DNA from 2 places in the Paenibacillus glycanilyticus genome. Region 2 is predicted to be linked to the other one. Evidence: riboswitches for the same ligand, from Rfam matches in the RefSeq annotation. Region 2 holds a riboswitch; the other holds the start of a gene.
What was found. A riboswitch is a leader RNA that binds a small molecule or an ion and turns the genes downstream of it on or off. The one in region 2 is predicted to bind cyclic di-AMP.

Region 1 (5,016 bases), 2.9 Mb from region 2:
AACTTGGAACGCGCGCAGGCTGCTGCTGGAACGCGACGGTATGGGTTTTTCGCTGCACGACACCATCATTAAAGCAGGAACGGAAACCTTGATTTGGTACCGGCATCATGTGGAAGCGGTCTACTGCATTGAAGGAGAAGGTGAAATCGAAGTCATCGGAGGCCGGACCTATTCCATCCAGCCGGGAACGCTCTATGCGCTGGACGGACATGAGAAGCATTTGCTGCGAGCTGACAGCCAGCTGCGCATGGTGTGCGTATTCAACCCGCCTCTTACCGGGAGCGAAGTTCATGACGAGGAAGGCGTATATCCGCTTGTACAGCCATAATTAAACCGAAAAGGAGAGGATTTATCCATGCAAACAAAACCAGTAATGACGAGTAAAACGGCTGATCGTTATCCATCCAGGGTGAAACAGGAGGCAGCCTTGTTAAAACGTCTTGATCCTGTCGTGTACAGTGCTTGGGCCGCCGGCAGCCCGCTCACCAAGGAGCAATCAGATTCTTATGAACGGGATGGCTATTTGTTTCTGGAAAACTTCTTCTCTCCGGATGAAGTAAGGGATTGGAAGGCTGAACTGAAGAGGCTGCAGCAGCGTTACAGCGAGCAAGAGGCCGAGCATGTCATTCGTGAGCCGGGAGGCAAGGAGGTTCGTTCGATCTTCGCCGTGCACGACAACAATCCAGTGTTTCGGGAGTTGTCTCTACATCCCCGTCTGACAGCTATTATGGAATATTTGCTAGGCTCAAAAACTTACATTCACCAATCCCGGATTAATTTCAAGCCGGGCTTTACCGGCAAGGAATTTTACTGGCATTCGGATTTTGAAACCTGGCACGTGGAAGACGGCATGCCGTCCATGCGCGCGCTTAGTTGCTCCATCGCGCTGGAGGATAATACGCCTCATAACGGGCCGCTTATGGTTATGCCGGGTTCTCATCGGAAATTCGTATCCTGCGTTGGCCAAACGCCGGAGAATCATTTCAAGGATTCGCTTCGGAAGCAGGAATACGGCGTTCCCGATCAAGACAGCTTGACCTTCCTAGCGCAAGAAGGAGGAATCGTAATGCCGGTTGGCAAGGCAGGCTCGGTTCTCTTATTCGACTGTAATGTAATGCACGGCTCGTCGAGTAATATTTCGCCGTATCCAAGAAGCAATGTCTTTATGGTTTACAACAGCGTAGATAACCGGCTTGTCCAGCCCTATTCGGGGCAGAAGCCCCGTCCTGCCTACATCGCTTCCCGTTCAGAGCAATGAGTCTTGTTCTAATCACTCTTTCGATTTTGGGCATTAATATTGCCTATGTATCTATCTTTACGCTGCGCCTTATTCTTGTGCTGAAAGGCAAGAGAGGCGCAGCCTCTCTATTCGCGATGGTAGAGGTGTTCATTTATCTGGCGGGATTAAACCTTGTCCTAAACAATCTATCGAGTCCGATTCATATGGCGGCCTATTGCATGGGCTTTGGCATTGGCGTCTATCTGGGTAGCCGAATCGAAGAACAGCTCGCTCTTGGCTATTCGGTCGTTCAGGTGATTTCGAATTCGGTGAACACAAGCCTGCCGGACAAGCTTCGTCAATACGGATACGGCGTCACGTCATGGACCGGGGAAGGGCGGGATGGTCAGCGGCTTGTCATGCAGGTGCTGGTGAAGCGCAGCAACGAGAAGCGGCTGCTTGAACGAATCGAAGCGGATGCTCCAAAGGCATTCGTCATCTCGCATGAGCCCCGTCATTTCCGCGGAGGCTTCTGGGCGAAGTTGCTAGAGAAATAATGATCCGGAACATGCAGAGCGGATATTTCTAAAACAATGGAGTCGCATAATGATGCGGCTTTTTTGTTTTTTAATTAGGAAAGTACGACACGGGATTTGCTTTACAACTGGGGGTAAAGTATGGTTTAAACAATGCATTTGATGGGAGGGAATTGTCATCGATTCGATAGCGGTGCTCGATTATTATAAAATAAACAGAGAAGTTTCGAATGGCACGCAGATAACCGTTAAAGAAGCTAGGAAGCTGTACCTTTATAAAGAAAAGATTATGACAAAGTACAGGGAATTCCGCTTGGAGGATGTTTCGGATATGTCTTATAAAGAACTGGGGGAAGAGGAGGGGTTTCTTTATTTGCATACGAATCAAGGAGTTTTTCCTTTTATGATTTCTGTAAACCCTCAATCCTTTATGGATTCGTATTTTCAGCTTGTTAAACCGACACTCTGAAAACTGTCGTGCCTGATTCGATCATTTTGACTTTAAATATCTAAACGCTTACAATAAGTTTACGCTTAGTTTTCAGCTTGCTTGGCTGAAAAGCGGGGGAACCAATCCATTGGGGCGAATCATTTCACAATCAGAAATGTAGGATACCATCTTATCCGAGCCCGCCAGCTAACCTCGTCAGCAGTAGATGGGTCCATTACCTTATGCTTAATTTGATAAGAGACCCTTCATTTGTGGGGCTCTTTTTTTGTGCCCAGCAAATCTAACAAAGGGGAGATGAAAATGAAACATGCAGATTATCGTTCCGAAACGCAGGATTCTGATTCAGAAAATCCTCCGTATTTCGGAACCAAGGAAGACCATTTTCGGATCCTTAAAGTCGTGACCAGAAAATATGAATTTTATAAAAAAGCCGAAGAACATTTTTCATTTGCTTTTCTTGCAATGATGGTCATTAGTGTTATCACAAGGTATAGTAAGATCGTAACACTGCCAAAGATGATTTTTATGTGGGCACTTGTAATCTTATCCCTATTAGGGTTATGGACGATTGTAAACAAACGAATTTGGAAACAGAGAAAAATTTCATTGGAGAAGTATACTTCATTAAAATAACCAGGCTAGGAATAAAGTCCTTTATCTATTGCAGGAAATGTTTGACTAATCAAACATTAATGATACAATAAGTCTACGCTTAGTTTTCAGCCTTGGCTGAAAAGCGGGGGAACCAGTCAATTGGGGCGAATCATTTCGATAAATCAGAAATGTAGGGTACCATCTTACCCGAGTCCGTCAGCTAACCTCGTCAGCAGTGGATGGGTCAATTCCGACGCATGAAATCAACTTGAGATTGTCCGAGACCCTTTATTTCATTTAAGGGTCTCTTTTTATTTTATGACCCAGCTGATGAAGTTCTCTTGGCATTTTGACAATTTGGCTCCCTTTAATCTCCCTGTAGCAGGGCATCAAAGGAGCAAGGTCTAATGCAAAAAGTGAAGTACATTACGGATATTGCCAAAGTAAGTGCGTTGCCGGAGCAGGAAAGACAAGTGTTAAAGCCCATTACGGATAAGTTTGTATTTCGTGTGAATGATTATTATTTAAGCCTTATTGATTGGGAAGATCCTGACGATCCGATTCGCAAACTTGTTATTCCAAATGAAGGCGAACTGCTGGAATATGGCCGGTGGGATGCATCAGACGAGGATACGAATTATGTCGTTCCCGGATGTCAGCACAAGTATGCGACGACAGCGCTGCTTATCGTATCGGAAGTGTGCGGTTCCTATTGCAGGTATTGTTTTCGCAAACGTTTGTTTCGAAATGATGTGAAAGAAGCGATGGCAGACGTATCGCCTGGTATTGCCTATATAGCCTCGCATCCGGAGATAAACAATGTTCTTCTTACCGGGGGAGACAGTCTAATTCTGGCTACTTCCAAGCTCCGCTTCATTATCGAGCAGCTGCGTCAAATCGATCACGTCAAAATTATCAGGCTTGGTTCTAAAATGCCAGTATTTAATCCGATGAGAATCTATGAAGATGAAGAGCTGCTCGCTCTAATTCGCGAATTTTCCACGGAAGAGAAACGGATTTATGTGATGGCACATATTAATCATCCCAGGGAAATTACCGCGGAGGCTAAGCGAGGCTTCAAGGCGCTCCATGAAGCTGGAGCAATTGTAGTGAACCAGACACCTGTGTTAAAAGGAATTAATGATCAGCCGGCTGTACTGTCTGAACTCCTTGACCGTCTGTCATGGGCTGGTGTAACGCCTTATTATTTCTTTGTTAATCGGCCGGTTGCTGGCAATCGTGAGTTTGTGCTTCCGCTAGCAAAGGTATATCAAATGGTGGAGGAAGCAAAGGCTCTTACTTCCGGGTTAGGAAAACGTGTACGTTTATCGATGAGTCATACTTCGGGCAAAATCGAGATACTGGCAATCGATAATGGCAAAGCCTATTTGAAATACCATCAGTCTCGTGATAACGAATACGGTAAATTTATGATGCTGGATTGTCCGGAAGATGCTACCTGGTTTGATGATTTGCCAGGAAGCGAGCTGTATTGGAATAAACCGGTCAAGAAAAATGAAGCCATTATTTCCACCAATGAGTTGTAGCAGCTCTTTACAAGCGACAGTTGTTCATGTTAGATTATGGATAAATAAAGGAACGTCCGGAGGAGCCTGCCAACAGCGGGCTCCTTTTGTCTATTTATCCTGCATAAAGAGGTGAATGACGAAAGAGTGCTTTAGGAACACTGAAATGGATGTTGTTGTTAGAAACGGAGGATATCCCAATGGAATTATTTAATGAAACCCTTATTCAGCTGCTCATTCTGCTTGCCGTATCCATGTTTGTTATAGCCATTGCGAAGAAAATAAACCAGCCGTATTCCATCGCGCTTGTTATCGTAGGGCTCATTCTTGGCGTAACTCATATTCCGGTATTGGAGGAAGCGGAGTCCTTTATTACGCAGTCGCATGTGTTTCAATCGGTTATTATTTCGCTCTTTTTACCCATTCTTCTTGGTGACGCAACGCTTAAACTACCGGTTGACCAGCTCAAGAAGCATAGTAAGCCAGTGCTGGCATTAGCTTTCGGAGGAACTTTACTTTCATTCCTACTCATTGCGGCCGGATCTTATTTTTGGCTTGGGCTGCCGGTTGTCGTGGCATTTACTTTCGCCTCTTTGATGAGCGCAACCGATCCGATCAGCGTGATTTCCATATTTAAATCGCTAGGCGTGCCGAAGTCGCTCGTTACGATTATCGAAGGCGAGTCATTAT
Region 2 (5,016 bases):
TCCTTGTCGGCAAACTCCCTGATTTTGTCCGCGAGACCGCTTGTCGATACCGTAATATGGCGCGGTCCGATAGCCAGACCTTTATGATCCTTGACCGTAGTAAGGAAGTCGTTCAGGTGAATAAAGTTATCGAACGGCTCGCCAATGCCCATGACAACGATATGGCTGACCTTCTCGCCTTGGCCCGCTTCGTCAAGATGGAGCTGAATCTTCATAATCTGCTCGACAATCTCGCCGCTTGTCAGATCCCTGCTCTTCTTCAGCAGGCCGCTGGCGCAGAAGCTGCAGCCGATGTTGCAGCCCACCTGCGTGGTTACGCAGACCGACAATCCGAACTTATGGCGCATCATTACCGTCTCGATCAGGTTGCCGTCATCCAATTTAAGCAGCAGCTTGACGGTACCGTCCTTCGACACCTGCTTCGTATGCTCGACCAGCGTCTGGATCGCAAAGTTCTCCTCCAGCAGCTTCACGCAGTCCGGATGAACATCCGTCATATCCGCAAAGCTCGTTACCCGCTTCCGGTACAAGTATTCCCACACCTGCGTCGCCCGGAATTTTTTATGCCCGCGCTCGCCAAGCCAAGCCGTTAATTGATCTAATGTAAATCCGTATATGGATGGTGTACTCATCGTTTTTCCTCTTTTCGTGAAACGCGGCCAAAACAAAACCGCATACTGCTCCTATTGTCCCAAAATTAGCTGACGAAAACAAGGGGCGAAAAAGTCCAATCGTTCCAGAATACGCCCATTCCTCCCTCTTATCTGGCAACCCGGATAAACCAATTTAGGCTTGGCATATACCTAAGTTTCACAACGAATTGCAGCATTCGGGAGATATAAGGTCCAAGAAGGAGCATGGTAGAGTTCCCTCCAAATGTAAACGCTCTAACCAAACTCCTTGTCAGAATTAGACAATATGCCGCCTCTACGGTTCATTTACAACTTCGGCCGTCAGGCGTAATATACGATTCAGCAAATGTAACAATCGCTGAGTTTCCGTTAAGGGAAACGGGGGAACCAATCGATAAGCGGCATGGCAACGGTGTGAGAGCCGGCGCGGCATGCTTATCCGGGGTGAATCCGGGAAAAGGCTGCGCGCGGCCGAACCCGGTAGGGCGACTCTCACCGTCCGAATCCGTCAGCTAACCTCGTAAGCGATGAAAATGCGACTGCCCATTAGGCAGGGCATTTTCCAAGTAGAGAGGATGATGTGATCTTGTGACCTTTAAAGGCCGCGGGGATCTTTCCTCTGCGGCTTTTTCTCATGCCATTTTTAATCAACTGTCTTTATCGCTTAATCCCCTTCTCGGGGAACGGGGGAACCAATCGGACGGGCGGCTGTTCCATACAGCCAGCTTGTCCACGGGGTGAATCGCCGAAGCAGCGCGGGACGCGCGGCATCGGCGTAGGGCGACTCTTACGCCCGAATCCGTCAGCTAACTTCGTCAGCGTACCAAGAGAGGCAACGATGATCGTGAATATAGGCGCGGTTTATTTTCTGCTGCGCTTATAAGCCGCGTGAAGAGTCCCTCTTCCGCGGCTTTTTTGTTTGTCGTTGATTCCTCTAACGAAAAGAGGAGCGTAAACCATGGACGATTATATACTCGTCTCCGCACCCAACGTGCAGGGCGAGGATTTCATTAAACAGCTGCTGCGCCGGCATATCCCGTTTGCCGCCATCGTAAACAACAAGACCGAATACGAGCGGATGCTGGAGCTTGGCGTATCCACGATCATCGTCATTAATACAACCGATGAAGCCACCTGGCGTGTTCCGGAGCTCCCCGTCGGACGGATCTTTTTATTCGAAAGAAGCTTGAACCTGTGCTGCCGTTATATCCAGATCTGCCGCAGCTGGACATCCAAATCGATCTGCGTCGTTACGGACAGCGCGAATCCCCGTCTGATCTATAAAGGGATGGGCGCCAATTACGTCATTCATTCCAGCCATGCGGATACTTCTTTTTTAATCATAAACGACCTCATGGCGAGCCAAGATAATCGGTAAGGTCGAAAGTTATTCGCCATTCTTTTAGGAGGAATTTGCTATGCAGGATATCTATATGGTGCTGCTTCTGGCAGCGATATTCATACTTTTCGCCGGCTTTATGCAATGGTGCGACCGGGCTATTCAAGAGGAGGATAAGCGATGATCGTCACGTTAGTGCTTGCCCTGTTTCTTTTTCTTTACTTGATTTACGCCTTGATCAATCCGGAGAAATTTTAAAACCTTATCGATCGCTGGGAGGCCACAATGGATATTTTACAGCTCATTATCGTGATTGGCGTGCTCGTACTGCTCGTCAAACCGCTCGGAACCTACGTGTACCACGTGTACTCGGATCAACCGAACCGGACCGACCGTTTATTCGGCGGCATAGAACGGTTCATCTATAAAGTCATCGGGCTGAAATCGCGTGACGGCATGACTTGGAAAAAGTACGCGTTAAGCTTCCTTCTTACGAATATCGTGCTCGTCGCGCTCAGTTATCTGATTCTGCGGCTGCAGGGCAGCCTTCCGGGCAATCCCAACGGCATCGGCGCTATGGAAGAAACGCTGTCGTTCAATACCGTCATCAGCTTTATTACGAATACGAACCTGCAGCATTACAGCGGCGAAACGGGGCTGTCCTATTTCTCGCAGATGGCCGTCATCATGATGATGATGTTCACCTCGGCGGCTACCGGCTTCTCGGTTGCGATTGCTTTTATCCGCGGCTTAACGAGCAGAGGCAGCACAATCGGCAATTTCTTTACCGATTTCGTGAAATCCCACACGCGGATTTTCCTGCCGCTCGCAACGCTTATTACGCTGGTTCTCGTGGCTCTTCACGTGCCGCAGACGCTGCAGCCTAACGTAACGGCAACAACGCTGGAAGGAGCAACGCAAAGCATCGCCATCGGGCCGGTTGCTTCGCTGGAATCGATCAAGCATCTGGGTACTAACGGCGGCGGCTTTATGGGAGCTAACTCGGCGCATCCTTTCGAGAATCCAAGCCCGCTGACGAACGTGATCGAGATTTTGTCCATGTGGGCGCTGCCTGCTTGTCTTCCTTATGTATACGGCCGTTTCGCCGGCAACCGCAAGCAAGGCTGGGTTGTGTTTGGCGCCATGATGTCGCTGTTCCTGGTATTTCTCGCGACGGTCTACACGGCTGAGCTGCACGGCAACCCGGTACTGAACAACCTTGGCGCAGACGCCTCGCAAGGCAGCATGGAAGGCAAGGAAGTCCGGTTCGGCATTGCCCAGTCCTCCCTCTTTACGGCGGTGACGACGGCGGCTACTACCGGTTCGGTCAACAACATGCATGATACGCTGACTCCGATCGGCGGTCTTGTTCCGCTGGCGGAGATGATGCTTAACGTCGTGTTTGGCGGCAAAGGCGTTGGTCTCGTCAATATGTTGATGTACGCGATTCTTGCCGTCTTTATCGCGGGACTAATGGTCGGTCGGACACCGGAGTTTCTCGGACGGAAAATCGAACCGAAGGAAATGAAGCTGATCGCGATCGCGATTCTCGTCCACCCGTTTATCATCTTGGCGCCAACCGCCATTGCTTTCCTGACGGATCTTGGCCAAGGTGCCATTACGAATCCGGGCTTTCACGGCATCTCGCAGGTGCTCTATGAATACACTTCTTCGGCTTCGAATAACGGCTCCGGCTTTGAAGGTCTTGCCGACAATACGCCGTTCTGGAACATGACGACCGGCCTTGTCATGCTGCTTGGACGGTATGTATCGATGATTGCCATGCTGGCTGTTGCCGGATCCCTGGTCCGCAAAAATACCGTACCGGAGACGATCGGCACATTCCGGACGGACAACGTGCTGTTTGGCGGCATTCTAGTAGGAACCGTCGTTATAGTTGGCGCGCTTACGTTCCTGCCTGCCGTTGTACTTGGACCTATTGCAGAGCATTTAACGATTCGCTAACGGATAAGGATGAGGTGAATAACCGTGACCACACAACGTAAATCTATGCTGACCTCGGCGATTATCAGTCGCGCGGTGAAGGACAGCTTTCTGAAATTAAATCCGCTGACCATGATGCGAAATCCCGTCATGTTTGTCGTGGAGGTCGGTACGCTGGTCGTGCTGCTGATGACGATCTTCCCCGGCTACTTCGGAACGGAGGGCCGGACCGGATTCAATCTGACCGTCTTTCTGATTCTGCTGTTCACCGTCCTGTTCGCCAACTTCGCGGAAGCGCTGGCCGAAGGACGCGGCAAAGCCCAGGCGGATTCGCTCAAGAAGAGCAAAAAGGATATTACGGCAAACAAAGTAACGGGCTCCACAACAAAGCAGGTGTCGTCAACCGAGCTTCGCAAAGGCGACATCGTCGTTGTCTCCGAAGGAGAGATGATTCCGGGTGACGGCGAGATTATCGAAGGTCTTGCCTCTGTCGATGAGTCGGCAATCACGGGTGAATCCGCTCCGGTGATCAAGGAAGCCGGCGGCGACTTCAGCTCGGTAACGGGCGGCACCCGCGTTGTCAGCGACCGTATCAAGGTCCGGATTATGAGCGATCCCGGCGAATCGTTTATCGACCGCATGATCTCTCTAGTTGAAGGCGCGAAACGCCAAAAGACGCCTAACGAGCTGGCGCTGAACACGCTGCTTACCAGTCTGACGCTGATCTTCCTGATCGTTGTGGTTACCCTTGCTCCAATCGCCAAATACGTTGGCGTAGAGCTCGATATTCCGGTGCTTATCGCCCTGCTGGTCTGTCTTATCCCGACTACCATCGGCGGTCTGCTGTCGGCAATCGGGATCGCCGGCATGGACCGCGTGACGCAGTTTAACGTGCTGGCCATGTCCGGTAAAGCGGTAGAAGCAGCAGGCGACATTAATACGATGATTCTGGATAAGACCGGTACCATCACGTACGGCAACCGGATGGCCAGTGACTTCCTGCCCGTCAAAGGCGTAACCGTTCAGGAGCTTGGCGAGTGGGCGGCGGTCAGCTCGGCCAAGGACGAAACGCCGGAGGGCCGTTCCGTGCTGGAGCTGATG

Region 1: another riboswitch for cyclic di-AMP. It lies ahead of ACR9FF_RS16280 (KamA family radical SAM protein); the one in region 2 lies ahead of ACR9FF_RS29165 (hypothetical protein).

What each region holds. Positions count from the first base shown of each region.
Region 1 is NZ_CP195155.1:3,530,667-3,535,682, forward strand. Features, by position in the region: gene ACR9FF_RS16260 (ectoine synthase) at 1-328, shown strand, start outside; gene thpD (ectoine hydroxylase) at 356-1,258, shown strand; gene ACR9FF_RS16270 (DUF2179 domain-containing protein) at 1,255-1,776, shown strand; cyclic di-AMP (ydaO/yuaA leader) riboswitch at 2,277-2,423, shown strand; gene ACR9FF_RS16275 (hypothetical protein) at 2,507-2,839, shown strand; cyclic di-AMP (ydaO/yuaA leader) riboswitch at 2,906-3,050, shown strand; gene ACR9FF_RS16280 (KamA family radical SAM protein) at 3,208-4,347, shown strand; gene ACR9FF_RS16285 (cation:proton antiporter) at 4,527-5,016, shown strand, end outside.
Region 2 is NZ_CP195155.1:6,458,669-6,463,684, forward strand. Features, by position in the region: gene rlmN (23S rRNA (adenine(2503)-C(2))-methyltransferase RlmN) at 1-632, opposite strand, end outside; cyclic di-AMP (ydaO/yuaA leader) riboswitch at 979-1,174, shown strand; cyclic di-AMP (ydaO/yuaA leader) riboswitch at 1,284-1,469, shown strand; gene ACR9FF_RS29165 (hypothetical protein) at 1,591-2,010, shown strand; gene kdpF (K(+)-transporting ATPase subunit F) at 2,152-2,229, shown strand; gene kdpA (potassium-transporting ATPase subunit KdpA) at 2,257-3,936, shown strand; gene kdpB (potassium-transporting ATPase subunit KdpB) at 3,982-5,016, shown strand, end outside.